DNA from 3 places in the Roseateles aquae genome. Region 2 is predicted to be linked to each of the others. Evidence: predicted binding sites of a transcription regulator. Region 2 holds the regulator's gene; each other region holds the start of a gene.
What was found. The regulator FNR, encoded in region 2, switches genes on or off when oxygen is low (the NO sensors DNR and NnrR bind a similar motif). The targets are predictions, from matches to a motif close to TTGATNNNNATCAA.
Positions count from the first base shown of each region.

Region 1: a site for FNR is predicted at 4,135-4,148, ahead of RQP53_RS21835 (universal stress protein). Genes of this name have one in related genera too.
Region 3: a site for FNR is predicted at 2,457-2,470, ahead of RQP53_RS01960 (putative zinc-binding protein). Genes of this name have one in related genera too.

Region 1 is NZ_JAVXZY010000011.1:195,227-205,206, forward strand. Features, by position in the region: gene RQP53_RS21815 (Hsp70 family protein) at 1-331, opposite strand, end outside; gene RQP53_RS21820 (D-amino acid dehydrogenase) at 431-1,744, opposite strand; gene RQP53_RS21825 (LysR family transcriptional regulator ArgP) at 1,911-2,891, shown strand; gene RQP53_RS21830 (hypothetical protein) at 3,364-3,588, shown strand; gene RQP53_RS21835 (universal stress protein) at 3,639-4,061, opposite strand; gene RQP53_RS21840 (metallophosphoesterase) at 4,193-4,963, opposite strand; gene RQP53_RS21845 (UPF0149 family protein) at 5,190-5,951, opposite strand; gene RQP53_RS21850 (LysR family transcriptional regulator) at 6,001-6,942, opposite strand; gene RQP53_RS21855 (hypothetical protein) at 7,056-7,295, shown strand; gene RQP53_RS21860 (DUF6289 family protein) at 7,471-7,689, shown strand; gene RQP53_RS21865 (phosphoenolpyruvate carboxykinase (GTP)) at 7,784-9,652, opposite strand.
Region 2 is NZ_JAVXZY010000002.1:582,658-592,637, reverse strand. Features, by position in the region: gene RQP53_RS07850 (heavy metal translocating P-type ATPase) at 1-483, shown strand, start outside; gene ccoS (cbb3-type cytochrome oxidase assembly protein CcoS) at 499-681, shown strand; gene ccoN (cytochrome-c oxidase, cbb3-type subunit I) at 721-2,184, shown strand; gene ccoO (cytochrome-c oxidase, cbb3-type subunit II) at 2,204-2,827, shown strand; gene RQP53_RS07830 (cbb3-type cytochrome oxidase subunit 3) at 2,840-3,016, shown strand; gene ccoP (cytochrome-c oxidase, cbb3-type subunit III) at 3,013-3,927, shown strand; gene ccoG (cytochrome c oxidase accessory protein CcoG) at 3,961-5,412, shown strand; gene RQP53_RS07815 (hypothetical protein) at 5,422-5,682, shown strand; gene RQP53_RS07810 (hypothetical protein) at 5,682-5,984, shown strand; gene fnr (fumarate/nitrate reduction transcriptional regulator Fnr) at 6,065-6,799, opposite strand; gene hemN (oxygen-independent coproporphyrinogen III oxidase) at 6,988-8,397, shown strand; gene RQP53_RS07795 (urease accessory protein UreH domain-containing protein) at 8,445-9,188, shown strand; gene icd (NADP-dependent isocitrate dehydrogenase) at 9,313-9,980, shown strand, end outside.
Region 3 is NZ_JAVXZY010000001.1:441,833-451,812, forward strand. Features, by position in the region: gene ccoG (cytochrome c oxidase accessory protein CcoG) at 1-352, opposite strand, end outside; gene RQP53_RS01945 (RrF2 family transcriptional regulator) at 358-813, opposite strand; gene RQP53_RS01950 (NnrS family protein) at 824-2,011, opposite strand; gene RQP53_RS01955 (DUF2249 domain-containing protein) at 2,069-2,350, opposite strand; gene RQP53_RS01960 (putative zinc-binding protein) at 2,507-2,932, shown strand; gene RQP53_RS01965 (SirB2 family protein) at 3,029-3,442, opposite strand; gene RQP53_RS01970 (cytochrome D1 domain-containing protein) at 3,576-5,300, shown strand; gene RQP53_RS01975 (c-type cytochrome) at 5,432-5,746, shown strand; gene RQP53_RS01980 (TonB-dependent receptor domain-containing protein) at 7,007-9,832, shown strand; gene RQP53_RS01985 (cytochrome D1 domain-containing protein) at 9,901-9,980, opposite strand, start outside.

The DNA.
Region 1 (9,980 bases), on a different contig from region 2:
CCAGCATATCGATGTACTTGACGCCACGGCCGCCGCCGACATCGGTGGTCTGCTCGATCAGGTTGGAGCCGAGGATGCTCTTCATCGAACGCATCAGCCGGCCATCGGCGCCTTCCACATAGGCCGCCACGGCGGCCCGGCCAAAGGCGCGCGGCGGGCCGTCGGCGTCATGGCGGCCTTCAACGAAATAGAACACCGCCGTCGGCATGGTGGTGTGGCCGGGCTCCAGCTCGACCAGCTGCATGCCGCTGCCCGACGCGCTCGGGATCGCAATCGCGGAGTTGGAGGTGCCGAAGTCAATGGCGCAGAAAGAAGCGGCGGGCGTGGCCATGGAGAGGGAAGGCACTGAGTGAGGTCACCGAGGCGCCAAAAAGGGCAAAGGGGCGCGGATTGTACCGAGCCCCTTGTTCAAGCGCCGATCAGCGCTGCTTCAGGCGTGCGCCGCGCTTCGGATGGTCTTGGCCGGCAAGGCGTCGCCGTAGAAGCCGAAGTCGATCTCCGGCCGGCGGCCGGCCATCAGCTCGGCCATCAAAAGGCCGGAGCCGGCGCCATGGGTCCAGCCCAGCGTGCCGTGGCCGGCGTTGATCCACAGATTGCGTACCTTCTTGCTGCGGCCGATATAGGGGATGTTGGTCGGCGTGCTGGGCCGCAGACCGGTCCAGTAATTGCGCTCGCTGAGGTCGGCCACGCCAGGGAACAGTTCTTCGTAGCGCTTGACCAGCGCGTCGCAGCGCACCTTGGCGGTGGGATTGTCCAGGCTCAGGTCAAAGCCATTCAACTCGGCGGTGCCGGCGATGCGGATGTGGTCGCCCAGGCGCGAAATGGCGATCTTGCGGGTGTCGTCCAGCAGGCTGACGACGCTGGCCGCCTCCGGCTTTTTCAGTCGCAGCGTGGCCGAATAGCCCTTGGCCGGATAGATGTTCAGGCACTCGCCCAGCGGCTTGAGCAGCGCCGGCGCATAAGAGGCCAGCGCAACGACATAGCTGTCGGCCTTCAGGCTTTGCTTCTTGCCGCTGGCACGCGAGGCGATCTGCACGCCGCTGATCTCGCCGCCGCTGTGCTCCAGCGCCAGGATGTCGTGACCGTAGAGGAAGGTGGCGCCGCGCTCGGCGCACAAGCGGGCCAGCTTCTGGGTGAAGACGCGGGCGTCGCCCGATTCATCGCTGGGCGTGTAGGTGCCGCCATAGACCCGGCCCTGGAAGCCGGCCAACGCTGGCTCGATCTTCAGCACCTCGTCGTGGTCGAGCACGCGGCGATCAACGCCATGACGGCGCATGATCTCGGCCGCGGCCACGCCGTTGTCGAAGTCGGCCTGGCTGGAGAAGAAATGCAGGATGCCGCGTTCGATGCGGTTGTATTCGATGCCGGTCTTGTCGACCAGCGCCTTCTGCGCGCGGTGGCTGTAGCGGCCCAGCTGCACCAGGCTTTCGACATTGCGCTCAAAGGCGGCCGTCGTGCACTGGGTCAGGAAGGACAGGCCCCAGCGCCACTGGTTCGGGTCCAGCTTGGGGCGGAACAGCAGCGGCGAGTCGTCGCGCAGCAGCCACTTGGCCACCTTGAACGGCGCGCCGGCATTGGCCCAGGGTTCGCAGAAGCAGACCGAGATCTGCGCGCCATTGGCAAAGCTGGTTTCCAGCGCGGCATCGTCCTGACGGTCAACCACGGTGACCTCATGGCCCTCTTCAAGCAGGTACCAGGCGGTGCTGATGCCGATGATGCCGGCTCCCAAAACAACGACTTTCATGCGAACTCCTTGGAAAACGTGACTGGGGCCTATCGGCTTATCGGCTACTGCGAGGCCTAGCTTGAGGGCCGGCGCTTGATGCAGCTCAGCGAGCGCCGGATTGTCGGCAGGCTCGGTGGAAATCAGAAGCCGCATTCATATCTCTCGCAGTACATTAGCCATACTTATGAAAGACCTGGACTCCGCCGGACTCGATTGCCTGGCCGCCTTGGCCGATGAGCGCAGCTTTGAACGCGCAGCGCAGCGGCTCAGCGTGACGCAAAGCGCGGTCTCGCAGCGGCTGCGCAGCCTGGAGGCGCAGGTGGGGCAGCTGCTGGTGGTGCGCTCGCGCCCGCTGCGCCTGACCGAGCCGGGCAAGGTGCTGCTGCGCTTTGCCCGCCAGCTGCAGGCACTGCGCAGCGACGTGGCTCGCGAACTGGGCGCGCGCGCCTTGCCCAATGAGCGCATTGCCATTGCCGTCAACGCCGACAGTTTGGCGACCTGGGTCTTGCCGGCCTTGGATGAGCTGGTGCGCCGCGGCGTTGGGCTGGAATTGGTCGTCGACGATCAGGACTTCACCCACGACTGGCTGCGTCAGGGCGAGGTGCTGGGCTGCGTCAGCACGGTGCGCCAGGCGCTGCGCGGCTGCGAGCTGCGGCCGCTGGGCGTGATGCGCTATATCGCCGTGGCCAGCCCGGAGTTTCTGGCGCGCGAATTGCCCGATGGCCTGAGCGCCGCCAACTTTGCGCAGACGCCGTTTCTGGTCTTCAACCGCAAGGACGACAGCCAGGTGCAGTGGGTTGCCAAGGCCTTCGGCCTGCGTTCACCGCGGCTCAATGAACGCTATGTCCCCTCGAGCGAAGGCCTGGTAAGGGCGGCCTGCATGGGCTGGGGGATCGGGGTGGTGCCGGAATTGCAGGTACGCGCCCTGCTGGCCGGCGGTGAATTGACGGCCTTGCGGCCGGAGATCAGCGTTGATGTGGCGCTCTACTGGCATCAGTGGAAGTTGATGACCGAGGCACTGGCCACGCCCGGCCGCGTGGCGCTGCTGGATCAGATTGGTGAGGCTTTGGCGCGCGGTGCGCGAGCTGCCTTGCAGCTTGAGCCTGAGTTCAGCGAACGACCGAAGAAGCGGCCGGAGCGGCAGGCAGGAGCGGTTGAGCGTTGACGTCCGTCTGCACCGGCGCCACGGCGACGATGGCGTCGCGATGAAGCTGCGTCGGCAGCGCTGCGGCAAGACTGAGGGCGCTGATGACGACCACGCCGACAACGCCGGCGGCAATGGATTGAACTGTGAAAAGTGTCATTTCTAGATGCAGTAGGCAGGGCCTTGACGCCCTGCAAGGCTTCGCAGCATAGCGAGTAACCCTTACAGCAGCCATCCATCAAAGGTAGGAGATGCAAGCAGTCTTGACCGGCCACGGGGAAACGGCTACTGCTGCACACCTTGCTCACAGACTCTTACCAGCCGTGAGATTTTCCCAACTGCGGCGAAGTCACCGCCCATTTTGGGGATTCATTTACGCCGAGCCCGATGCAGACTAGCACCAGCGATGCGCGAGAAGCCGCCAAGCCCTCAAGCCCTGGCCCTCGACGCGCTCGCCCACCGTCCCAGCGTCTCTGGACAAGTGAGGTCTGCCATGCGATTTGCCCCATCACTGCGCTTTTTCCGCCGTAGCAGCGCCACGGGTAACGCACAGGACCCGGCCGATATGGGCACTGCCTTCGGCATGGAAGCGAGCCTGGAGAACGAGGACAGTTTTTTCCGTGTCCATTCGGGGCCGGGCGAACTGGAGTCTGAACAGAGTCGCCCGGCCGCCAAGCCTGGCGAGTCGCCGCTGGCCTGGATGTCGCGACGAAACTAAGCCCCGGCTCGGCGGGACACCACTGCAGTGGCCCGGCCGGCCAGTGTTGTTCAGCGCACCACCAGCAGCGGCGTGCTGCAATGGGCCATGACCTTGGTGACCACCGAGCCCATCACCAGATTGCCCAGCGTGCCGTGGCCATGCGAGCCCATCACCAGCAGGTCGTATTTGCCCTTGTTGGCGGCGCTGGCGATCACATCGGCGGGCGGGCCCACCTTGCTGACGAAATCGGCGTGCAGCTTCTGCTTGGCGAAGAAGTTGCGCAAGGTCTTGAACACCTTGTCGGCCTCGTCCTGGTAGTAGGCCTTGACCGTGTCCTTGTCGAGCACGCCGGCAGCCCGCGGCGGCAGCGCCGCGACCGCATGAACCACGGTGTACTGGTGGGCCGGCCCCAGCCATTCATCATGTGCGGCCAGATAGGCCAGCATGCGCTTGGTATAGGAACTGCCATCAACGGCGACCAGGATCTTCATCTGCGCTCCTCAACAAGGTGCCGCAATCGGCGGCACGGCAGACACGAGTCTGGCACGATGGCATCTGCTTGTCTTGACCCATCTCAAGCAGGGGCGTCACGGCACAGTGTGATAGAAGCGCCCGCACCCGCTCAGATATCGAGGCAGAACTGCGGCCGGTAGCCATCGGCCTCACCCTTGCGCCCGTGGCCGCGGGCATTGCAGATCACCCGGGTGCTGCCGCCGGGATGGGTGAACGCATAGTCGTGCCGGCAATGCAGGTGGCCGTGAATCCAGACATCGGTCAGAGGCAGCAAGGCCTCGTCGTTATTGCAGAAGCTGGCGGTGCCGGGCTGGCGGCCATAGCGCGGATCGGCGCTGCGGATGCTCGGAGCGAAATGGGTGATGACGACGGTGGCATCAACGCTTGCCGGCTTCTGGCTCAAAGCTTGAGCCAGCCAGTCGCGGCTGACCAGCGACAGCTCGCGCACCGCGGCCGCGTCGAAGGGCTGCCCCTGCCAGCTTGAGCCCATCACCCGCTGGAAATAGCCCGCCGCACGCATCGCTCGCTCGCGCTCACGTTCGCCGAACAGATCGAAGTCACTCCAGCGCGTGCTGCCCAACAACCGAATCTGACGCCCCTGGCGGTCGCTCAGCAGCAACTCGGCATCGTCCAGCATGATGAAGCCGAGCGAATCGGACAGCTGCTGCAGTTCGGCCCGCGCTGTCGTGATCTCGCGCCGGTCGTACTCATGGTTGCCCGGCACAAAGACGACCGGCACCGGCCAATTCCGAAACAGCTCCAGGCCACGCCAGGAGCTGTCCACGTCACCGGCCAAGACCAGCAACTCGGCATCCGCCGCCACTTCCGGCACAAAGGTCTCGGTCTCCAGATGCAGATCGGAGAGCAACTGGATTTTCATGTCAGCAAATCGACAGTACCAAACGATTGAAGGTCACGCCTTATCAAGAGGCAAAACGCCTGAAACGATGCTTAGCAGCCATCGTCGCCAAGACTCAACCGATGCGATTGCCAGCCAACACCAGCAGCGCACCGCGCTTTGATCCAACAGAGCCCGGGGGTCCGGCTCCGCCGGCCCGCGGGGCTCGCCCCCTTGAGGGGGCGCGCGCAGCGCGTAGAGGGTGGGCCTAATTCCCGCCGTGGCACTGCTTGTACTTGCGCCCGGAACCGCAGGGGCAGGGATCGTTGCGGCCGACCTTGGGGCCCTCACGACGCACGGCTTCAACGCGGTAGCGATGCTGCTCGGTCAGATCGCAGAGGTCGGCCACGGTCACGACCAGTTCCTCGATCGCATCGTCCAGATCCTTCAGCGGATGCTCGCGGTCCAGCGTCGCAACGATTTCCTTCTCTTCCGGCGTCTCGGCCGGCAGGTGGCGGTACAGGCGGGCCAGCGCGGCCATCACCGCGTCGTCATCCATCTCGCCCAGCTCCGGGAAGCACAGCGCCGCGTGCTGGAAGCCGGCCACCCAGGGCATTAGCGTGCGCGCAATCGGCGTCATCGCGTCGTAAGTGGCCTGAGCCTCGGCCTGGTCGGGGTCTTGCGCCGTGGTCGGGTCGGTCTGCACCTCTTCGTCCAGATCGAGCACGACGGGGTCGAACCAGCCGTCTTCGACCAGCGCGCGGTTCAAGGCCGTGTAACGGCGCTCGACCAACTCGCGAACACGCGCCAGCCAGGCAGCGTCAACGTTCTCGGGCAGCACGCCGCCGTCGTAGTCAAAGATGTTGGGCAGCCACTCATCGATCTCGATCAGGCGCGGTTGCACCAGCACGCCACAGAGATAGCCATCCAGCATGGAGGCATCCAGGGCTTGCAGCGGCGCCGGCGTGGTGGCCAGCAATTCGTCGAGTTCTGCGAACTCGGCATCGGTCAGGTCGGCGGGTTTGCTCATGGCGCGATTGTCGCCGGGTTTGCCCGGATACGGTCACGGCCTCAGCCGTTCAGGCCGGCACGGCGGCCGACTGGACCGCCGCCTTCAACCGTTCGCGCATCCAGCGCTGGGCGCTGCGGTCTTCGTTGCGCAGATGCCAGAGCATGTCCACATGGACCGGCGACACTGCCAACGGCAGCGGCTGCTCTAGTAGCTCCTGCTTGTAGCCGGTGGCCTCAACAAAGGAGGCCGGCAGCACCGTCAGCAGATCGGACTGAGCGACGATGCGCCCGGCGGTGAAGAACTGGTTGACCGTCAGCACGATGCGGCGGCTGCGCTGGATGGCCGCCAGCGCCTCGTCGACAAAGCCATGCGGCCGGCCGGAAAAGCTGACCAGCAGATGGTGGGCGGCGCAGTAGTCGTCCAGGCTCAGCGGCTTGGCGGCCAGCGGGTGACCACGGCGCATCACGCAGACGTACTCGCTGTCATAAAGCCGGTGCTGGCGTATCGCCGCCATCTGCCCCAGGCTTTGCAACTGCGCCACTGCATTGGGGAAGTAGCCCAGGGCGAAGTCGGCCTCGCCCTGCTCCAGCAAGGCGCGTGGGTCGCGGGTCGTCAGGGGCAGCACATGGACGCGGGCTCGGGCGCCCGAGGCTTCCAGATCGGCCACCAGCGGCGGCAGCACCAGCGCGGCAGTGGCATCGGCCATGGCAATCTGGAAGGTCGAGTCCTGCGCACAAGGATCGAAGGCCGATGGATCGATCAACTCGCGCAGCCGCTCCAAGGTCTGCCGCACCTCAGGCCACAGGCCTTCGGCGCGCGAGCTGGGCTTCATGCCAAAGGCCTGGCGCACGAACAGCTCCTCGCCCATCGCCTCGCGCAGCCGCTTCAGCGCATGGCTGACAGCCGGCTGCGTCATCGCCAGGCGTTCGGCGGCCCGGGTCAGATTGCGCTCGGCCATCACGGCGTCAAAGACGCGCAACAGGTTGAGGTCGAAGTTCTGGAATGACATATGCGCAGAATTTATACCTTCAATTCGAACAATTCATTTGAAACATGTCTAGGGTAAACCCGATAATTCGCCGCATCGGTTCCACGAGGACCACCACACACAGGATTTGAGCCATGAGCGTCGCTACCCACACCTTCGGTCTGCCGCTGCACCGTACCGTGCATCACGGCGCTTCCTTCTCCGCCATCGGTGCCCGCCTCTGGCTGCGCGTGATCGCCTCGGTCAAGGCCCGCCTGGCCGCCGCTGCTGAAGCTCGTGCCGAACGCGAGCTGCTGGCCATGGCCGCGCACTACGAAGACAGCATGCCGAGCTTCGCGGCCGAGCTGCGCGCCGCGCACGCCCGCAAGAACTGAGTTGCCGCGGCGGAAGCGCCGCCCTAGGCGATGAACCTGCCCGCGATCTACGCCGGCAGGTTTTTCTTTTGCAAGCTGTGATTCATGACAGCGTGATTTCCCTAGCACGCACAGCTAACAATGCACTTACGCTCCGCAAACTGCCGATTGGGCAGCTTCAACCGTGGAGACATCGATGAAGCGACAGTGGATTGCTTTGTGCCTGGCATTGGCCGCCGTGGCCGGTCTGAGCGCAGCCTGGGCTCGACCCAATTACGGGTTCAAGATGGAGTTCCTCGACAACCAAGGCCAGGTCGTTGGCGGCCTTTCTCGCAATTGCCTGGGTCAGACGGTGTACAGCTGGGGCACCGTGACCAACAATCGTCGACTCACTGAACAGTGGGATTGCGAGTGAGTGCCTGAACAGCGTTCACTTGATGCAGAAAGCCCGCTCGATGAGCGGGCTTTTTCAATGGCGGACGTCGGCGCCAGGGGGGCGCCGCAACGGCTTACTCCGCAGCCAGACGCTGCTCGATCTTGGCCTTGGTCGCCGGCAGTTCGGCGGGCAGGTGGTAGGCCAGTTGGGTGAAGAGCTCGTCGTGCAACTTCAGTTCGGCGGTCCAGTCGGCCTTGTCGATGCGGGTGGCGACTTCGAACTGCTCCTTGCTGAAGGCCAGGCCGTCCCAGTTGATGTCTTCATAGCGCGGGGTCACGCCGAAGACATGCTCTTCGCCAGACTGGCTGCCGGTCACGCGGTCCAGCATCCACTTCAGCACGCGCATGTTCTCGCCATAGCCGGGCCAGACGAACTTGCCGTCGGCGCCCTTGCGGAACCAGTTGACGCAGTAGATCTTGGGCAGCGTGGCGCCCGTAGCCTCAAGCTTCTTGCCCAGATCCAGCCAATGCTGGAAGTAGTCGGCCATGTTGTAGCCCATGAAGGGCAGCATGGCGAAGGGGTCGCGGCGCACCACGCCCTGCTGGCCGGCAGCCGCAGCGGTGGTTTCCGAACCCATCGTCGCGGCCATGTAAACGCCTTCGACCCAGTCGCGCGCCTCGGTCACCAGCGGCACCGTCGTCGAGCGGCGGCCACCGAAGATGAAGCCGTCAATCGGCACGCCGGCGGGGTTGTTCCAGTCCGGGTCCAGCGCCGGGTTGTTGGTCGCGGCGACGGTGAAGCGGGCATTCGGGTGCGCGGCCTTGGCGCCGGTTTCCTTGGCGATCTCGGGCGTCCAGTCCTTGCCTTGCCAGTCGATCAGATGCGCCGGCGGGGTGTCGGTCATCGATTCCCACCAGACATCGCCATCGTCGGTCAGCGCGACGTTGGTAAAGATGACGTCCTTGTTCAGGCTGGCCATGCAGTTGAAGTTGGTCAGCGTGTTGGTGCCCGGCGCGACACCAAAGTAGCCGGCTTCCGGGTTGATGGCGTACAGGCGGCCATCGGCACCGGGCTTGATCCAGGCGATGTCGTCACCAACGGTCGTCACCTTCCAGCCGTCAAAGGCCTTGGGCGGGATCAGCATCGAGAAGTTGGTCTTGCCGCAGGCGCTGGGGAAGGCGGCGGCAAAGTGGTACTTCCTGCCCTCGGGCGAGGTCAGGCCCAGGATCAGCATGTGCTCGGCCAGCCAGCCCTGGTCGCGGCCCATCGTGGAGGCGATGCGCAGCGCGAAGCACTTCTTGCCCAGCAGCGCATTACCGCCGTAGCCCGAACCGTAGGACCAGATCTCGCGGGTTTCGGGGTAGTGGACGATGTACTTGGTCTTGTTGCAAGGCCACTTGACGTCGGCCTGGCCGGCTTCCAGCGGCGCGCCGACGGTGTGCACGCAGGGCACGAAGGCGCCGTTATCGCCCAGCACGTCCAGCACGGCACGGCCCATGCGGGTCATGATGCGCATGTTCACGGCCACATAGGGGCTGTCGGACAGTTCCACGCCGATGTGAGCGATCGGCGAGCCGATCGGGCCCATGCTGAAGGGCACGACATACAGCGTGCGGCCCTTCATCGCGCCCTTGAACAGCGCCTTGTCGCTGGTCTGCAGCAGTTCGCGCATCTCGGCCGGGGCCATCCAGTTGTTGGTCGGGCCGGCGTCTTCCTTGTTCTGCGAGCAGATATAGGTGCGGTCTTCCACGCGGGCGACGTCGCTCGGATCGCTGCAGGCCAGGAAGCTGTTCGGGCGCTTGGCGGGGTTGAGTTTCTTGAAGGTACCGGCCTCGACCAGCTGCTGGCACAGGCGGTCGTACTCGTCCTGGCTGCCGTCGCACCAGTAGACGTCCTTGGCCTGCGTCAGCGCAGCGATCTCCGCCACCCAGGCGATCAGACGCTGGTGCTTCACATAGGCCGGCACGTTCAGGCGCAGCCCTTCCATCACGGGTTGGTTCATGGCAAGTCCCATTCAATTTAAAAGCAGAATTGGGTCAAGCTCGGAGAGCGGGCGTACTGCAGAAGGAACCGCAGAACCTCGCGGGCCGGGCCTGGCCCAATGCCGCTCACAAGGCCAGGCGCGGATGCGCGCACAGCTGCTGACAGGCACTTGCCGAGCCTGTGGGTACAGCCCGGCGGGTTCACCGAAACGCGTTTGGCGCCGGTGGGTCGTTGATTGTCACCCCAATGTAACCATGCCGTAACTCCCGCATTCGGGCTGGTTATGCATTTCCGGAATAGCCTCATGCCGAGCGCAGGCGGTGCGCAGGTGCGATTGACGTTTCAGC
Region 2 (9,980 bases):
CAGCAGGCGCGTGGCGGTATCAGCCCCGAGGGCAAGCTGGCCGAGGTGCGCGCCTTGCAGGCCGCCGGGCATTGCGTGCTGATGATTGGCGATGGCATCAATGACGCGCCGGTGCTGGCCCAGGCCGATGCCAGCGTCGCGATGGGGCAGGGCGCCTTGATCGCGCGCGGCCATGCCGATGCGGTGCTGCTGTCAGGCCGGCTGATGGACCTGGCCTTGGCACGTGCCTTGAGCGTGCGTACCCGTCGCGTGATCCGCCAGAACCTGGCCTGGGCCGCGGCCTACAACATGGCTTGTATTCCGCTGGCCTTGCTTGGCCTGCTGCCACCGTGGGCAGCGGGCATCGGCATGGCAGCCAGTTCCCTGTTTGTGATCCTCAATGCTTTGCGTTTGGGGCGGCCGCTGTCTGACGCTGTGCCGCGCCATGAGCCTGCTTCGCCGCCGCGCGGCGCCACTGTGTCGGTGCGCGCGCGAGCCGTCTGAGCCAAGAAGACGCTGATGGAAATTTTGTATCTCTTGATTCCGCTCTCCGTGGTGCTGGTCTTGTTGATCGTCGGCGTCTTTGGCTGGGCGATCAACAACGGGCAGATGGACGATTTGGTGCGTGAAGGTGAGCGCATTCTGGAAGATGAAACAGCACAGGTTGATGGCGATCAAGCTGTGACCAAAGTAATCCCCTAAGAATGCCGTCGTCAATCTAGTGTTGGAAGGAGCACGTCAATGGCAAGTGTTGCTCAAGCGGCTGGTCCGGGTGGACTGTCGCAGCCGGCGGGGCCGGTATACGAGGACGGCGTCGTGCGCGCGTTTGCGCTCGCCGCGGTTCTATGGGGCATTGTCGGTATGTTGGTCGGCGTCATCATTGCCGCCCAACTCGCCTGGCCCGAACTCAATCTGGGGATCCCTTTCCTGAGCTACGGGCGCTTGCGCCCGCTGCATACGAATGCGGTGATTTTCGCCTTCGGCGGTTGCACGCTGTTTGCGACGGCCTACCACGTGGTGCAGCGCACCGGCCAGACGCGCTTGTTCGCGCCCGGTCTGGCCTGGTTCACGTTTGTGGGCTGGCAACTGGTGATTCTGGCTGCGGCGATCACGCTGCCGCTGGGCATCACCTCCGGCAAGGAATACGCTGAGCTGGAATGGCCGGTCGACATCCTGATCACGCTGGTCTGGGTCTCGTTCGCTGTGGTGTTTTTCGGCACCGTGGGCACGCGAAAGATCCGGCACATCTATGTGGCGAATTGGTTCTTCGGCGCCTTCATCATCGCCGTGGCCCTGCTGCACCTGGTCAATAGCGCTGCCATCCCGGTCAGCCTGACCAAGAGCTACTCCGCCTATGCCGGCGTGCAGGATGCCATGGTGCAGTGGTGGTATGGCCACAATGCCGTGGGCTTCTTCCTGACCGCAGGTTTCCTCGGGATGATGTACTACTACATCCCCAAGCAGGCCGGCCGCCCGGTGTACAGCTATCGCCTGTCCATCGTGCACTTCTGGGCGCTGATCTTCACCTATATGTGGGCCGGTCCTCACCATCTGCACTACACGGCGCTGCCGGACTGGGCGCAATCGGTGGGCATGCTGTTCTCACTGGTCCTGCTGGCACCGAGCTGGGGCGGCATGATCAACGGCATCATGACCCTCTCGGGTGCCTGGCACAAGCTGCGTGATGACCCGATCCTGAAGTTCCTGATCGTCTCGCTGTCCTTCTATGGCATGTCGACCTTCGAAGGTCCGATGATGTCGATCAAGACGGTCAACGCGCTGTCGCACTACACCGACTGGACCGTTGGTCACGTGCACTCGGGCGCGCTGGGCTGGGTCGGCCTGATCTCAATGGGCTGCCTGTACCACCTGATCCCGCGCATGTTCAGCCGCACCGAGATGTACTCGAAGCGCGCCATTGAGCTGCACTTCTGGGTGGCCACCATCGGCATCGTGCTCTATATCGCTGCGATGTGGATTGCCGGTGTGATGCAGGGCCTGATGTGGCGTGCGGTCAACCCGGATGGCACCCTGGTCTACACCTTTGTGGAGAGCGTGAAGGCGACCTATCCCTTCTATGTGATCCGCCTGGGCGGTGGTCTGTTGTATCTGACTGGCATGTGCATCATGGCCTGGAACGTGGTCAAGACCGTGCAGGTGGGCAAGGCGCAAGCCGTGCGCATCCCGGCCGTGGTCCACGCCTGAAGCAGACGGAGAAATACAAATGGCAAATGCAAATCATGCCGTCGCTGGTCACGAGAAGATTGAAACCAGCAACTTCCTGATGATCGTGCTGGTGCTGCTGACGGTGATCGTTGGCGGCATTGTGGAAATCGTGCCGCTGTTTTTCCAGCGCTCGACGACTCAGCCGGTCGAGGGTCTGAAGCCCTACACCGCGCTGCAATTGGCTGGCCGGGACGTCTACATCCGCGAGGGCTGCTACAACTGCCACTCGCAGATGATCCGCCCCTTCCGCGCCGAGACGCTGCGCTATGGGCACTACTCGGTGGCCGGCGAGTTTGTCTACGACCACCCCTTCCAATGGGGCTCCAAGCGTACGGGTCCGGATCTGCATCGCGTCGGTGGCAAGTACAGCGATGAATGGCATCGCATCCACCTGACCAATCCGCGCGATCTGGTGCCCGAGTCGAACATGCCGGCTTACCCCTGGCTGGCCACGGCGACGGTCAACCCGGCCGATATGGCGCCGAAGTTCCGCGCGTTGCGCACCGTCGGTGTGCCCTATACCGATGACGAGATCGCCAAGGCTGGCGATGAAGTCAAGGGCAAGACCGAGCTGGATGCCGTGATCGCTTATCTGCAGGTGCTGGGCACCGCGCTCAAGTAAAGGGAGATCGAGATGGATCTCAATGATCTGAGAGCGGGTTTCACGCTGCTGTCCCTGCTGATGTTTGTGGTGATCGCCGTCTGGGCGTATTCCAAGCGCAACAAGCAGGGTTTTGATGAGATGGCTGCCTTGCCCTTGATGGACGACGGTGGGGCCGCTGCTAACCCCTTCGCAAGGAGGTCGGAATGAGTGACTTTTTCTCCGGCGGTTGGTCGACCTTTGTGGCCGGCGCGACCATTCTCGGTCTGGTGCTGTGTATCGTGCTGCTGCTGATTGCCAGCCGTCGCAAGGTCATGGCCAATGACAACACCACCGGCCACGTCTGGGACGAAGACCTGCGTGAGTTGAACAACCCGCTGCCGCGCTGGTGGATGGGCCTGTTCGTGCTGACAGTCGTCTTTGCCGGCATCTACTTGGCGATGTACCCGGGCCTGGGCAGCAATGAAGGCAGCCTGAAGTGGAGCAGCGCCGGCCAGTACGAGGCCGAGCAGGCCAAGGCACGTGCCGCGCTGGAAGGCGTCTATGCCAAGTACAAGGCACAGACGGCCGAGCAGCTGGCCAAGGATCCGCAGGCCATGGGTATTGGTGAACGCTTGTTCGCCAACACCTGCGCCGGCTGCCATGGCTCCGACGCCAAGGGGTCCAAGGGCTTCCCCAACCTGACCGACAACGACTGGCTCTATGGTGGCGCTCATGAGACCATCATCGAGACTATCACCAAGGGCCGCAACGGCGTGATGCCGCCGATGGCTGCGGCGGTCGGTACGCCCGAGGATGTGCGCAACGTGGCGAACTATGTGCTGAGCCTGTCGGGCAGCCCGCATAACTCGATCGCTGCGCAGCTCGGCAAGCCCAAGTTCGCGGTCTGCGCGGCCTGCCACGGTGCGGATGGCAAGGGCAATCAGGCACTGGGCGCCCCGAACCTGACCGACAAGGTCTGGCTGCATGGCTGGGGCGAAGAGGCGGTGATCAATATGGTCAACAACGGCAAGAACAATGTCATGCCGGCCCACACGTCGCGCCTGAGCCCCGAGCAGATCCATGTGCTCGCGGCCTATGTCTGGAGCCTGTCGCAAGGCACAGCTGTCGCCGGCAAGTGATCGTACCAATCCCCTGAGTCAAGCCCTCCAGTCATGAGCAGCAGTAGCGACACCAGTTCCGAGATCAGGCCCGGCGACAACGCCGCGGTAGAAATGGTGTCGCTCTACCAGGCGCAGAAGAAGATCTATCCGCGCGCTGTCAGTGGCTGGTTTGCGACTTGGCGATGGGTGCTGGTCTGGGTCACGCAGCTCGTCTTCTACGGGCTGCCGTGGCTGCAATGGAATGACCGTCAGGCGGTGCTGTTCGATCTGGGCAGCCGCCGCTTTTTCATCTTCGGCCTGGTCCTGTATCCGCAGGACTTCATTTACCTCACCGCGCTGCTGCTGATCTCAGCCTACGCGCTCTTTTTGTTTACCGCAGTCGCTGGCCGACTGTGGTGTGGCTATGCCTGCCCGCAGACGGTCTATACCGAGATCTTCATGTGGGTGGAGCACAAGTTCGAAGGCGACCGCGCCGCGCGCATGAAGCTGGACGCCGGCCCCTGGACCTTCGAAAAACTCTGGCGCAAGACCGGCAAGCAGGCGACATGGATCGCCATTGGCTTGTGGACCGGCTTTACCTTTGTTGGCTACTTCACGCCGCTGCAGACGCTGGCCGCTGAAGTGCGCAGCCTCTCGCTGGGGCCCTGGGAGCTGTTCTGGGTGCTGTTCTACGGCTTTGCCACTTACGGCAACGCTGGCTATATGCGTGAGCAGGTCTGCAAATACATGTGTCCTTACGCGCGCTTTCAAAGCGCGATGTTTGACAAGGACACGCTGATCATCAGCTACGAAGCCGAGCGTGGCGAACCGCGCGGCTCACGCAGCAAGAAGGCCGATCCCAAGGCGCTGGGCCTGGGCGAGTGCATCGACTGCACCTTGTGCGTGCAGGTCTGCCCGACCGGCATCGACATTCGCAAGGGCCTGCAATACGAGTGCATAGGCTGCGCGGCCTGCATCGACGTTTGCGACGGCGTGATGGACAAGATGGGCTACCCGCGTGGCCTGATCCGCTACGACACACAGAACGGCATGGCCCAGCACCTCGGCCGAGGGCAGTTGCTGCGTCGGATGTTCCGGCCTCGCGTGCTGATCTACACCGGCATCCTGTTCCTGGTGTGTGTGGCCTTGCTGGTCAGCATTGCCACCCGGATGCCCTTCAAGGTTGATGTGGTCCGGGATCGCGCCTCACTGGCTCGGCTGGTCGATGATGGCTACATCGAGAATGTCTACCGGCTGCAGATCATGAACGCAACGGAAACGCCGCAGCGCTACACCGTGCAGGCCACTGGCCTGCCGGGTTTGAAGCTGACGCAGCCCGTCGAAGTCACCGTGGCAGCGGCCGAAGCACGCTGGTTGTCGCTGGCGCTGCGCGTGCCACCCGAGGCTGCTGCCCAGGCGGGCGCCGGCGCGCATGAGATCCATTTCGATATTCAGCGCGAAGCGCAGGCGGGTGATGCCGCCCGCGCGCTGCGCGAGAAATCAACTTTTGTGGTTCCCCGATAGGAGAGGCAGATGCCGACATCAACGCAAAGCGAGCAAGAGTACGGCCAGCGCAAGGCCTCCTGGTGGCGCGAGAAGATGATGTGGCTGGTTGTGGGTGGCCCGTCGGTGGTCGTCGTGGCCAGTTTCATCACGCTCGCGCTGGCGCTGAAATTCCCCGATCCGGTGATTGAAAAGAGCGACCGGCTTTCGGCTGACAGCGTCACCGAGCAGAGTGCGGCCATGCAGCCGGCAGTCAAGGCACGCAATCACGCGGCCACGGGCGGTCAGTGATGCTGGCCCCGACCTCCCAGCGCATTCCCGAACGTCCGGGCCTGGGACGTTGGGCCATGTATGTGCTGTGGCCAGCCTTTCTGATGGCCGGCGTGACCGAGGCGCTGGTGTTTGCCGTCATCGATCCCAGTGATCTGAGCTGGTTCGGTCAGCAGCCGATGGACTTGTCCCGGCAGGCCATCTACACGCTGAGCTTCCTGATTTTCTGGGCCCTGATCAGCCTGGCGGCCAGCCTGACGCTGGCGCTGGCCACCTTGCCCGAGCCGCCGGATGACGCCCATCCGCGAGGCTGGCCACGCTGAGCGCCATCATCTGATCAGCCCTAAAACGAAACCCGCCACAGGCGGGTTTCGTCTTTGTTCAGCCCGCAGGCTGTGGCCGATCAGCAGTGTGCGCTGTTGACCAGCTTTTGCAGGCCGGCCTGATCGATGATGCGGATCTGGCGCTGCTTGACCTCCAACAGCCCTTCGTCCTGGAACTTGGAGAAGGTGCGGCTGACCGTTTCCAGCTTCAGGCCCAGATAGCTGCCGATTTCTTCACGTGTCATGCGCAGCACCAGGGCCGAGGCCGAGAAACCGCGGGCCTGCAGGCGCTGAGTGAGGTTCAGCAAGAAGGCGGCCAGTCGTTCTTCGGCACGCATTGAGCCCAGCAGCAGCATCACGCCATGGTCGCGGACGATCTCACGGCTCATGATCTTGTGGAACTGGTGCTGCAGATCGGTGAACTCGCGCGACAGCTCTTCCAACTGACCGTAGGGAATCACACAGACCTGCGAGTCTTCCAGCGCGACGGCATCGCAGGAGTGGCGGTCATTGCTGATGCCGTCCAGACCCAGCAGTTCGCCCGCCATCTGAAAGCCGGTGACCTGATCGCGACCGTCTTCGGCCGAGATGCAGGTCTTGAAAAAGCCGGTGCGAACGGCGTAAAGCGATTGGAACGAGTCGCCGCTGCGGAACAGCGTATCGCCCCGGTTGACGTTGCGGCGGGTGGCCACCAGCTGATCCAGACGTTCGAGGTCGCCCGAGTTCAGTCCAACGGGCAGACACAACTCGCGCAAATTGCAGCTGGAGCAGGCGACCTTGAAGGGCTCGGATTTGATCGGCGGGATGGCATTCATGTGGCGCATTATGGGCTGGGCAGCGCTCTTTGCACCAATGCCGTTGCCGCTTTGCACATCGTTTGCCAGATGGGAATCGGAATTGAACATGACCATCCTCAAGAATTGGGGGCATTGTTTACCCGGGCTTGCCCAGCAAGCTTGACCTGGGTCAAACCCCGCGCGCGCAGGCTTGGCACCATGGCGACATGGAATCTCAAACCGCTGACAGCCTGCCGGGCATCACCGAGGAAGTCTTGCGTCGCTTCGACGTCTCTGGGCCGCGCTACACCTCTTATCCCACCGCCGATCGCTTTGTCGAGGCTTTCACCGCCGAGCAGTACCGCCAGGCCCTGGTGCAACGCGCCGAGGGCGGCATGGTGGGTGGCGGCACGCCACTGTCGGTCTATGTGCACATTCCATTCTGCGAATCGGTGTGCTACTACTGTGCCTGCAACAAGGTCATCACCAAGCATCACGACAAGGCCGCCGAGTATCTTGATGCTTTGGTCATGGAGATGGACCTGACGGTGGCGCAGCTGCAGCGCACGCAGACGGTGTCGCAGCTGCATCTGGGCGGCGGCTCGCCGACCTTCCTCAGCGATGCCGAGCTGACGCGGCTGATGCAGGACATTCGCGCCCGATTCAAGCTGGCGCCCGGCGCCGAGGTGTCGATCGAGGTGGATCCGCGCACCGTCACCGAGCAGCGCCTGCGTCATCTGCGCGAGCTGGGTTTCAACCGCTTGAGCTTTGGCGTGCAGGACTTCGATCCGGCGGTGCAAAAAGCCGTGCACCGTGTTCAGAGCTTCGAGAGCGTCGCCACCTTGATGGCGCAGTCGCGCGAGCTGGGCTTCGAGTCGACCAATGTCGACCTGATCTACGGCCTGCCGCAGCAAACCCCGGAATCGTTCGCCCGCACCATCGCCCAGGTGGCAGCGTTGAAGCCGGATCGTATTGCGCTCTATGGCTATGCCCATCTGCCGCAGCGCTTCAAGCCGCAGCGCCGCATCGACGCCGCATTGCTGCCGGTCGCGGGCGACAAGGTGCGCATGCTGTCTGGCGCCATCAGCGGTTTCCTTGGCCACGGCTACACCTATATCGGCATGGACCACTTCGCGCTGCCGACCGATTCGCTGTCGGTCGCCAAGCGCCAGGGGCGGCTGCATCGCAACTTCCAGGGCTACAGCACCCATGCGGATTGCGACCTGATCGGCCTGGGCGTCTCGGCCATTGGCCGTGTTGGCGCCACCTACAGCCAGAACGCCAAGGAGCTGCCGGAGTATTACGACACGCTGCGCCAGGGGCAATTACCCATCGTGCGCGGCCTGGCGCTGAGCCGTGACGATCTAGTGCGCCGGGCCATGATCATGGCGCTGATGTGCCAGGGGCGGGTGGAGTTCGAATCGATCGAGCTGGCCCATCTGATCAAGGTGCGCGACTACTTCAAGGCTGAGTTGGAGCAGCTCGCCTCGCTGGCCGAGACCGGTCTGGTCGTCGTCGAGCCGGAAGCCATTCAGGTGACGGCCATGGGCTGGTACTTTGTCCGTGCCGTGGCCATGGTGTTCGATCGCTATTTGCAGGCCGATCGCAACCGCGCACGCTTTTCGCGCATCATCTAGGCTCAGCCGCGGATCAGACGCGGCGGTTTCAAACGAGGCCCTGGCAAATGGATGCAGCCCTGGCCGGCTCGGCGCTCCTGATGGGCCTGGCCGGTTCTCCTCATTGCGTGGCGATGTGCGGCGCTGCCTGTGCGGCGCTCGGCGGCGGCGCGTCTGGCGCTCAGGGCTCCGGCCTGCTCATGCGGCCGGCGATGCTCAGCCTGCAGGCCGGTCGCTTGCTCAGTTATTCGCTGGGCGGCGCTGTTGCCGCTTCCAGCGTCAGCATGCTGGCCTATTGGGGGCAGGCGGCAGCCTGGTTGCGGCCTTTCTGGGTGATGCTGCATCTGGCGGCCCTGGGGCTGGGTCTCTTTCTGCTCCGGCGTGGCCGGCAGCCGCAGTGGTTGGATGGCTTGGGGCGAGGGCGCTCGCCTTCAGCAGCCAACACGGCCTCGGTGGCCATCGTGGGCCTGCGGGGTGGGCAGCGGGCGGTGTCAGCGCCTGCCCGGGCGGGCCTGGCCGGGCTGGCCTGGCTGGCCTGGCCTTGCGGCTTGCTGCAGTCGGCGCTGGTGGTTGCGGCCCTGGCGTCAGGGCCGGCGCAAGGCGCGGCGGTGATGGCCTGTTTTGCGCTGGGCTCAGCGCTGGGCCTGCTGGTGGGGCCTGCGGCGCTGTGGCGGCTGCTGAGGCTGGGCCAGCTTGACGAGGCGCGCGGCTATGCCTGGGCGGTACGGCTGGCCGGACTGGGGTTGCTGCTGAGCTCGGGCTGGGCGCTGGGCCACGGCATCTGGGCGCAGATCGCCGCCTTCTGCAGCTGATTGGAACGGCCGTCAATGCAGAGTTGTCCGGCTATCAGTTCCCTGCAAGCATCACTGGCTTAGAATCGTTTTTTTACGGCGGTACCCACCGCACCAACCTCGCGACTTGCGGAGACGACTACACATGTACCAACACATCAAGGTGCCCGAAGGCGGCCAGAAGATCACGGTCAACGCTGACTTCTCCCTGAATGTGCCCGACCAGCCCATCATTCCTTACATCGAAGGTGATGGCACGGGCTTTGACATCACCCCGGTGATGATCAAGGTGGTCGACGCCGCAGTGGCCAAGGCCTACGGCGGCAAGAAGAAGATCCACTGGATGGAGATCTATGCCGGCGAGAAGTCGACCAAGGTCTACGGCCCCGATGTGTGGCTGCCCGAAGAGACGCTGCAAGTCCTGAAGGACTATGTGGTGTCGATCAAGGGCCCGCTGACCACCCCGGTTGGAGGCGGCATCCGCTCGCTGAACGTGGCACTGCGTCAGGAGCTGGACCTCTACGTCTGCCTGCGCCCGGTTCGTTATTTCAAGGGTGTGCCTTCGCCGGTTAAGGAACCGCACAAGACGGACATGGTGATCTTCCGTGAGAACTCGGAAGACATCTACGCCGGCATCGAATTCGAAGCGCAGAGCGACAAGGCCAAGAAGCTGATCAAGTTCCTGCAGGACGAATTCGGCGTCAAGAAGATCCGCTTCCCGGAAACCTCGGGTATCGGCATCAAGCCGGTGTCCAAGGAAGGTACCGAGCGCCTGGTGCGCAAGGCCATCCAGTACGCCATCGACAATGACAA
Region 3 (9,980 bases), on a different contig from region 2:
AGACCGTCTGCGGGCAGGCATAGCCGCACCACAGCCTGCCGGCCAGCGCGGTGAAGAAGAACAGCGCCAGCGCGCTGATCACCAGCAGCGCGGCGAGGTAGATGAAGTCCTGCGGATAGAGCACCAGGCCCAGCACATAGAAGCGCCCGGCATCGATGTCGAACAGCAGCGCCTGGCGGCCCTGCCACTGCAGCCAGGGCATGCCGTAGAAGAAGGCCTGGGTGAGCGCCACCATGATCCAGCGCCAGCGTGCGAAGCGGCCGCTGACGGCGCGTGGGTAGACCTTGGCCTCGGCGACGTAGAGCGAGGTCTTGACGGGCTCGATAGCGATGACTTTGTGCGCAGAGGACAAGGGATTCAGTGCCGCGCCGGGGCGTGCCCGGGCAAGCTGATGCTGGCCAGGCGCTTGGCCGTGGCGGGTTTCAGGAGGTCTGCCAGGGTATGGCCATCGAGTTCGGCGAGAAAGGCGTCGCGCGCAGCCTTGAAGATGCCGGTCAGGCGGCAGGCGCCGGTCAGCGCGCAGGCATTGCCATCGCCCAGACACTCGACCAGTTGGAAGTCCGGTTCGACGGCGCGCACCAACTCGCCCAGGCCGAGCGCGCCGGGCTCGCGGGCCAGGCGCATGCCGCCGCCCTTGCCGCGCACCGTGGTGATGAAGCCCTGCTGCCCCAGCTGATGCGTGATCTTGGTCAGATGCGCCTCGGAGATCTGGTAGGCCTGCGCGATCTCGGCCGTGGTGCACAGCCGGTCCTGATGCTGGCCCAGGTACAGCAGCAGGCGCAGCGCGTAATCGGTCATCGTGGTCAGTCGCATGGCTTGATTCTCACCCGGGCTGGCCATCGGCACGTGGCCGCAGCAGCAGCGGCGTGTAGCGCCACAGGTAGAGCGCAAAACTCGCTGACCACAGCAGCGCCGAGGCCTGCACCGCCAGCATCAGGCTGGCCGGCAGCAGCAGCGGCAGCAACACGCGCAGCAGGGCGGCCAGCGCCATGAACAGATAGGCTGCCGTCTCGACAGGCCCGGCGCGCAGCGGTCGACCGGTGTGCCCAAGCGCGGTGCGGGTGATCATGCCCAGCGTGACCAGACCGATCACGCCCAGCGTCAGTGCATGCACGGCGGGGCCCGGTGCCATCCAGCCCAGCGCCGCCGCGGCGCGCAGCAGCAGATGCACCGGCAGCCAGGCATAGGCCAGGTGCAGCACCCAGACCAGCGGATTGGGCAGACTCTTCCACGGCTGCCACAGCGCCAGGCGCAGGCCGTGCGCGATCGCCGTGACCAGCAAACCGGCGGCCAGCACGGCGCCCTCCACAGCAAACAGATCAAGCGCCAGCAAGAGCAGCACCGTGCCCAGCGCGGCCCGCTCCAGCCATGGTAGCCGCGTGGCTTGCATGCCTGGCACGCCGTTGTTGGAGAACATCGGCACGACGCGGCCGGCCATCACGGCAATCATGAACACCAGCAGATCCAGCCCCACGCGCAGGCCGGGCAGTTCCAGCCAACCCGCCTGTTGCAGATGGACCGCGGCACTGGCCAGGCCCATCATCAGCAGCAGGGCCACGAAGAAATAGTTGCGCCGGTTGCCTGCCGCATGCAGCGCCCGCCACAGGCCCCAAGCCGCCAGCCAGGGTACGGCCAGATTGAGCAGCAGCGAGGCCCAGAGCCAGGGGCTCAGCACCAGCAGCCGCGCCGCCACCCAGAGCAGCGCCAGCGCCATCAGCGGACGTCCGGTCGGCGTCGGCTGGCCTGACCAGTTGCGACCGGCCGTGAACAGAAAGCCGATGACCACGGCCAGCGTATAGCCGAACACCATCTCATGGGCATGCCACATCGAGCTCGGCAGCCAGGCCGTGCGGATCAGCCCGCTGAACTGCAGCACCCACAGCGGCACCGACAACAGGGCCAGCCAGGCCGCCAGCAGGTAGAAGGGGCGAAATCCGAGGTCCCACAAAGCCAGCCGGCGTGGCGCGCGGCCGCGCGGCTCCTCGATGCGCATGAAAACGGTACTGCTCATGGCAGGCCTTTCAGATCTGAGTGAAGACGATGCTCGCCATCAGGCGAGCAGCCCCAATCAGCCGCCACAGCAGCCGCAGCAGCTCTTGCCCGCCGGCCGGCGGGCCAGCCGCACGCGCCACGGCGCCGCGCCGGGCGGCAGGCTCTCCCAGTCGAACTGCTTGGGCCACTGCTGGCCCAGTTGCTCGCGCAGCGTCGCCGGTTCAGCTTCGCCCTGCAAGTCGATAAAGCCGCCGACGGGCAGGCTTTGGAAGCTGCTGGCGATGCGCGCCAGCATGTGCTCGGGTGCGAACTGGCGCAGGTCGATCACTTCAGCAAGGGTCGGGGCGTCGGTGTGCATAAACGTTCCAGCGGGCTGGTTTATAAAGTTGCATATTGAATGCAGCTATTGTGAAGCGATGCCCGCCTTAAAGCAATATCCAATATGCAGCTTTAAGCGTCATACATTGACGAGGCTCAAAGCCAGCCAGGCCCTGAGACCGCAGCATGGCGCTCCATGAGTGAATCAGCCCAAGCCCCCCTCCCCTTGGTCTACAGCTGCTCGGGCTGCTCCGATGCAGCCCAGCTGGCCAACCACCTGGCCGTGCGGCTGGATCGCGCCGGGCTGGCTGAGATGTCCTGCATCGCCGGCGTCGGCGGTGGTGTGCCCAGCCTGGTGCGCAAGGCGCGGGAGGCGGCGGCGCAAGGACGGCCGCTGCTGGCCCTTGATGGCTGTGCGCTGGCCTGCAGCAAGGCCTGCCTGGCCGGCCAAGGGCTGAGACCGACGCACCATATCCGGCTGCACGAGATGGGTGTTCGCAAGCACTATCACGCCGACTTCGATGTCGAGCAGGCCGACAAGCTGTTCACCACACTGGCCGCGCTGGCGCGAGCGCAGGGCGAGATGGCGGCCGCCAGACCAGCAAATGGCGACGGCGCTTGACGCCGCGCCGATCATCGCCAGCGGCGAGCGCTGCACCGTAGCCCATCGCCAAGCACGAGCTCGTGGTGCTCAACGTCGACGGGCTGTGGGCCGCACTCAGCCGGCCAGCAGCCCAAGTGGGTGGTGGGCACGCGCCACCGTCACCATGAAGCCGAACACGGCCAGCGCGCCCAGCAGGCCGAGCAGACGCTGTGGCCGCGTCCGCCCGCGCTTCATCGCGATTGAGCCCAGCACGATATAGAGCAGCAGCAAGGCCAGCTTGGTGCCCAGCCACACATCGCGCAGCGGGTTCAAGCCCAGCAGCGTCCACAGGCTGGCACCGGCGGTCAGCAGGCCGACGTCTATCACCACGCTCAGCCGCCGTGCCCAGGCCTGCATTGGCCAGGCGGCGCCAGTCTGGACCGCCAGCGCCCGCAGCGCAAACAGCGCGCCGCTGGCACTGACCAGACCGATGTGCACGTTCTTGATCAGCGGATAGTGGGCTTGCAGCGATTCGATCAGGATGCTCATGGCCGCGCATCATCGCTGAATTGCGCGCAACACCGGCGCGGCGTCAAGACTTAAACCAGTTCAAGGACTTTGCCTGCGACGAGGACGAGGATGCCAGCCATCCCCTGATCCAACCGTAGAGGAGTTCCTGATGATGAAGCTGCCCACGACCCCGCTGCTGATGCTTGCAGCGACGCTTGCCGCACTGGCCCTGGCGCCGGCCCAGGCCCAGAGCAAGAAGGATCCCGATCCCAGCGATGTGAAGTACCACGCCGCGCCCTCGCCGCTGGCCGATGTACCGATGGTGCAAAGCACCAACCCCAAGGCCCCGCCGATGACGCAGGCCGAGTTCGACGTGGCACGCAAGATCTATTTCGAGCGCTGCGCCGGCTGCCATGGGGTGCTGCGCAAGGGCGCCACCGGCAAGCCGCTGACGCCCGACATCACGCTGGGCAAGGGTACCGACTATCTGAAGGTCTTCATCGCCTACGGCTCGCCGGCCGGCATGCCCAACTGGCAGACCTCGGGCGAGATGACCGAGCAGCAGGTCGACCTGATGGCGCGCTACATCCAGCATGAGGCGCCCACCCCGCCGGAGTTCGGCATGGCCGATATGAAGGGCACCTGGAAGGTCATCATTCCGCCCGAGCAGCGCCCGAGCAAGAAGATGAACAGCTACAACATCGAGAACATCTTCTCGACGACGCTGCGCGACACCGGCGAGGTGGCCCTGATCGACGGCGACACCAAGCAGATCATCAACATCGTCAAGACCGGCTATGCGGTGCACATTTCGCGCACCTCGGCTTCGGGTCGCTATCTGTTCGTGATCGGCCGCGATGCCAAGATCAATATGATCGATCTGTGGATGGAAAAGCCCGACAACGTGGCCGAGATCCGCGTTGGCCTGGAGGCCCGGTCGGTCGAGGCCAGCAAGTACAAGGGTTATGAGGACAAGCTGGTGATTGCCGGCTCCTACTGGCCACCGCAGTACGTGATCATGAAGGGCGACACGCTGGAGCCGCTGAAGATCGTCTCGACCCGCGGCAACACCGTCGACAAGCAGGAATACCACCCCGAGCCGCGCGTGGCCTCCATCGTCGCCAGCCACTTCCGGCCCGAGTTCATCGTCAACGTGAAGGAGACCGGCAAGACGCTGATGGTCGACTACACCGACCTGAACGCGCTGAAGACGACCGAGATCGGCACCGCCCGCTTCCTGCATGACGGCGGCTGGGACAGCTCCAAGCGCTACTTTATGGTCGCCGCCAATCAGAGCAACAAGATCGCCGTGGTTGACGCCAAGGAAGACAAGCTGGTGCAGCTGGTTGAGGTCAGCAAGATCCCCCACCCGGGACGCGGCGCCAACTTCATCCACCCGAAGTTCGGCCCGGTCTGGAGTACCGGCCACCTTGGCGACGAAGCAATCTCGCTGGTGGCCACCGACCCGGTCAAGCACAAGCAGTACGCCTTCAAGGAAGTGGCGCAGATCAAGGGCCAGGGCGGCGGCGCGCTGTTCATCAAGACCCACCCGAAGTCCACCCACCTGTACTCGGACACGCCGCTGAACCCGGATGCGGCAATTGCGCAGTCGGTGGCGGTGTTCGACATCAAGGCGCTGGACAAGGGCTACAAGGTGCTGCCGATCGCCGAATGGGCCGGCCTGAAGGACGACGGCGCCAAGCGCGTGGTGCAGCCCGAGTACAACAAGGCCGGCGACGAGGTCTGGTTCTCGGTCTGGTCGGCCAAGAACAAGGAGAGCGCCATCGTTGTCGTCGACGACAAGACGCTGAAGCTGAAGACGGTGATCAAGGACCCGCGCCTGATCACGCCCACCGGCAAGTTCAACGTCTACAACACCCAGCACGACATTTATTGATCCCCCCTACGCGCTTCGCGCGCCCCCTCAAGGGGGCAGGCCCGCAGGACCGGCAGAGCCGGATCCTCGGGCCTCGATGGAGGGGCCTGGGCTGCGCCCTCGGCCCATGAATACAAAAGGAGATTGGAACCATGCGTATTGCACTGACTCTCATTACGGGGCTCGGCTTGATGCTGGGCACGGCCGCACAGGCCGACGAAGCCGCGCTCAGCAAGGCGGGCTGCATGGCCTGCCATGCCAAGGACAAGAAGCTGGTTGGGCCCTCGTTCAAGGACGTGGCCAACAAGTACAAGGGGCAGGACGTCACGGCCGCGCTGGCGGCCAAGGTGCGCGCCGGTGGCAAGGGTGTCTATGGTCCGATTCCAATGCCAGCCAATGGCCCGGAAAAGATCAGCGACGCGGAATTGAACAGCGGTATGGCCTGGATTCTCAAGCAGGGCGGCTGATCGCGACCTTGCCGCTTTACCAGCACAAAGGCGCCCATGGCGCCTGTCTTTTTGGTTCTATGCGCGCTTGTTGGTGCTCGGCCACTGGCGCTCGAAACGCAACCACAGAGGCACGGAGACACAGAGGAACTCACAGCGAAGTCCAGAGTTCGATGAGTCTTTCTCCGTGACTCAGTGCCTCTGTGGTTGCCTTTGCCTGTTTCGAGAGCCTCCACGACTAGCGCCAAAAGAGCCTTCACTTTTGCGATCTTCTTGCTCGTTTCGCGTTCGCTGCTGCTCGCCAGACCACAACGCACGTGCAAGCACAGTGCCTCAGCGGCCTGAAGAAATGGCGTCACCCCGCTGCGGCCGCTGTACCGCTGTGACGCGCTTTCCTGCCTCCCTCGCACTAGCACAGCCAGGCCTTTTGCTTGCGCTTGCACTTCGCGTGGCCAGGACTTCGGCCATGCCGGTGCTGAGCGCATCGGCGGCTGTGCTGGCTGGTTGGCGCGGCAGCTGCACGGCGTTCGCTCGCCTGCCCCCGACAACCATCCCGCGCCGGTGACCGCTGCGCACGCCGGGCAGGCTGGTTCGGCGCCCGGATGTCGGCCTTTGCCCTCGTCTCTGCCCTCGTCTCTGCCCCTACTCCTTCTCGCTGCCCGTTCTCTCTGCCCCTGACTCCGAACTTCTCGCCGCGGGCCCTGTTGCCGCGCAAGCTGACTGCACTTGAGCCCGATGGCCGGCGGTGTGAGGTGCGGCGCCAGCGCCTGGCTCGGCGCCATCAGGCGGCCTCGTCAGCAAGCCCCGCCCAGGTCGACGCGCCCCCGCCCGTCAGGTGGCCTCCACCATTGCTCGCTGCCGCAGTTTGGCTGCACGGCAGCCCCTGGCACGTGGCGCCCCAGTGCGCTGGCACTGCCCGGCCGCCTTGCCTACACAAGCAGAGGTGATGCAGGCCCGGCACGCCGGGCCGTCGCTACCGCCGTATCGATCGCACAGCCGAACACGTCGGCCGCTGGTTTGTACTATGTTTATCACAATATATTTATGACATATTTGATCATCGATCAATGGCAGGCTGGCCCCAAAGGCAAAGAAGCAGCCCAGCAAACCGCTTGGCAAGACGCTTTGAGAAGGCGCGCAGCCATGCAAAGGGCTGGGAGTTCAAACAACACGCCGTGCCGAACGCCCTGCCCGGCTGCCGCCTGGCGCCATTGACCCCGGGCACCGTATTCCGATGCAGCAAGCAACCGCAATCCCTTTGGAGGGCATAGAGAAATGATGATGAAAACCCGTATCTGCCTGGCCGCCCTTGCGGCGATGGGCGCCGTCAGCCCGGTGCTGGCCCAACAACAGGCGCTGGAGCGCGTCGAAGTGACCGGCTCCTCGATCAAGCGCATTGCCAGTCAGGGCGCCCTGCCCGTGCAGACGCTGACGCGCGCCGACATTGACCGCAGCGGCGCCAAGAGTGTCGAAGACCTGATCCAGAGCCTGCCGTCGATGCAGGGCTTCACCACCGCCTCGGAGTCAGTCAACGGCTCGGGCGGCGGCGTGCAAACCGCGTCCATCCACTCGATGGGCGCCGGCTACACGCTGGTCCTGCTGAACGGCCGCCGCCTGGCACCGTTCAACTCGGGGGCCGCGGTGAACCTGTCCAGCATTCCGCTGTCCGTCGTCGAGCGCGTCGAGGTCCTGACCGACGGGGCCTCTGCGCTGTATGGTTCGGATGCCGTCGCCGGCGTCGTCAACTTCATCCTCCGCAAGGACCAGACCGCCTTGGCGCTGGACTTCAGCCACAACCAACCGCAGAAGTCGGGTGGCGCCAACACGGCCTTTTCGGTCTCGAAAGGCTTTGGTGAGCTGCAGAAGAACGGCTTCAACATCCTGGCCTCCTATGCCCACGAGGAACAGAAGGAGCTGAACGCAGCAGATCGCGATTTCGCCAAGTCCGGCGTGCTGTTCTTCAGCCATGAAGGCAAGCCCTATCGCTTGGCCGCGACGGCGGCCAACACGGCGCCGGTCTCGGTGACCCTGAATCTGTCCAAGCCGCTGGTCAAACCTGGCGGCAGCTTCGACAACATCACCTTCTCGCCCGACTACCTGAAGGATGGCAAGTGCCCGCAGAACACCGTGCTGTCGACGGTGAAGGCCGACCAAGCCTGCCCGTTCGACTATGCGGCCACCGTCCAACTGGTGCCCAGCAGCAAGCGCGACAGCCTGTTCCTGTCCGGCAACCTGCAGCTCGATGCCAACACCAACCTCTTCATGGAAGCGGTGAGCACGCGCTTCCAGTTAAAGGAGCGGCATGCCCCGGTGGCCCAGGCCCTGGATCTGCCGCTGACCGATGCCTTGTATGGCCAGTATGTGCAGCCCTATCTGGCCAAGCTGGGCATTGCGCCGGCTGACGTCGTCGACGCGACGACCAACAACCGCTTCGTCGATGCCGGCGGCCGCAGCGACCTCTTCAAGACGCAGGCGCAGCACTTGGCCCTGGGCGTCGAGGGCACGATCCGCGATATCGACTACACGGCCTCGTTCATCCACTCGACGAACAAGCTGGATACCTATTACGACGGCGGCTATATGCGCAAGAGCTGCTACAGCAAGCTGTTGGCCTCGGGCAAGTTCAACCCCTTCGCCCCGCCGGGCGGCAATACCGAGCTGCTGGCCCCCTGCGTGCTGAGCGAGATCAACGAGTCGACCCAGACCAAGCTCGATGTGCTGAGCCTGCGCGCCTCGGGGGAAGTGTTCAAGGCCGGTGGCGGCGCTGCCATGCTGGGCAGCGGGCTGGACTACACCCGGCTGAACTATGACTACGATCCATCGGCGCTGGCCATGGGCCCGAACAGCCTGCACAGCGGCACCGATGTGCCGTTTGGCCGCGGCAACGGTGCACTGCCGGCCAAGGCCTTGCGCAAGAACTGGGGTGCCTTCACCGAGCTGGTGGTGCCGCTGCACAAGCGGGTCGAAGCGACGGCGGCGCTGCGCTACGACAGCTACTCCAAGGTCCACAACGATTTCGTGCTCGACCTGGACAAGAAGCTGACGGCGCCGGCCGATCAGGGCAACGCTTACAGCAAGGCGACCTACAAGCTGGCCCTGCGCCTGCGCCCGATCGACGCCGTGATGCTGCGCGCCTCCTACGGCACCGGCTTCAAAGCGCCCAGCATGACGGACATCACCGCCAACATCACCGGTGGCAGCAATACCTCGGGCCAGTACGACTGCCCGGTGCAAGCGCCGGACCCGCGCGCCGCCTATTGCAAAGGCCTGACGAACTACGACCTGCTGAGTGGCGGCAACCCCTTGTCCGGTGCGGCCGGCCTGAAGCCGGAAGAGTCGAAGAATCTGACTGCTGGTGTGCGCTTCGAACCCTCGCGTGACGTCTCGGTTGGCCTCGACTATTGGTCAGTAAAGATGAACAACCAGATCAGCACCTTGGCGGAATCGACGGTATTCAGGAACCCGGGCGCCTACAGCGATCTGATCAGCGTGGTCTACGATGCGGCCGTTGGCAAGAAGGTGCTGAAGGTGCTGCTGCCCACCTCCAACATCGCCAGCTCAGCCTATGGAGGCATCGATTGGGACGCCAGCTACAGCACCGGCACGCCCTACGGCCGCTTGGCGCTGAACTGGGCCGGCACCTATATGCTGAAGTCCGAGTACTTCAACGGCCAGGATCTGGTCCAGAGCATCGGCCGCTTCGATGAGGGCTTGAACGCTGTCTCGCGTGTCGTTCAGCATCTGTCGGCGCACCTGAACACCGGCGGCATGTTCAGTCACACGCTGGCCTGGCACTGGCGCTCGGGCTATGCCGACCAGGTGCAGACGGCCGACGCTGGCCTGGTCAGCGCGATCAATGCCGACGGCAGTCTGGGTGCCTATGCGACGGTGGCCCGTCGTGTTGCCGCCTACTCGACCTTGGACTGGCAGACCCGGGCTGAGCTGAGCAAGAGCCTGTCGCTGACCTTGGGCGTCAAGAACCTGGCCAACCAGGCACCGCCCCTGTCGATCCGCAATGCCGGGGGCGGCAACCAGATCGGCTACGACGGGCGCTACGCCAGCCCGCTGGGCCGGCAGTTCTACTTGGGCGGCAACTTCCGCTACTGACGCAGTGACATGCCCGACAGCGGCTATGCAGCGCTGTCGGGAACGTCAGCGTGGGCGGCGGCGCTTGCCTAGTGCGAGGTACCCTCGTCGCGGCTGATCTTGTTCCAGACGTTGTACTTGCCGACCGGCTTGCTCATCGGAACTCGCT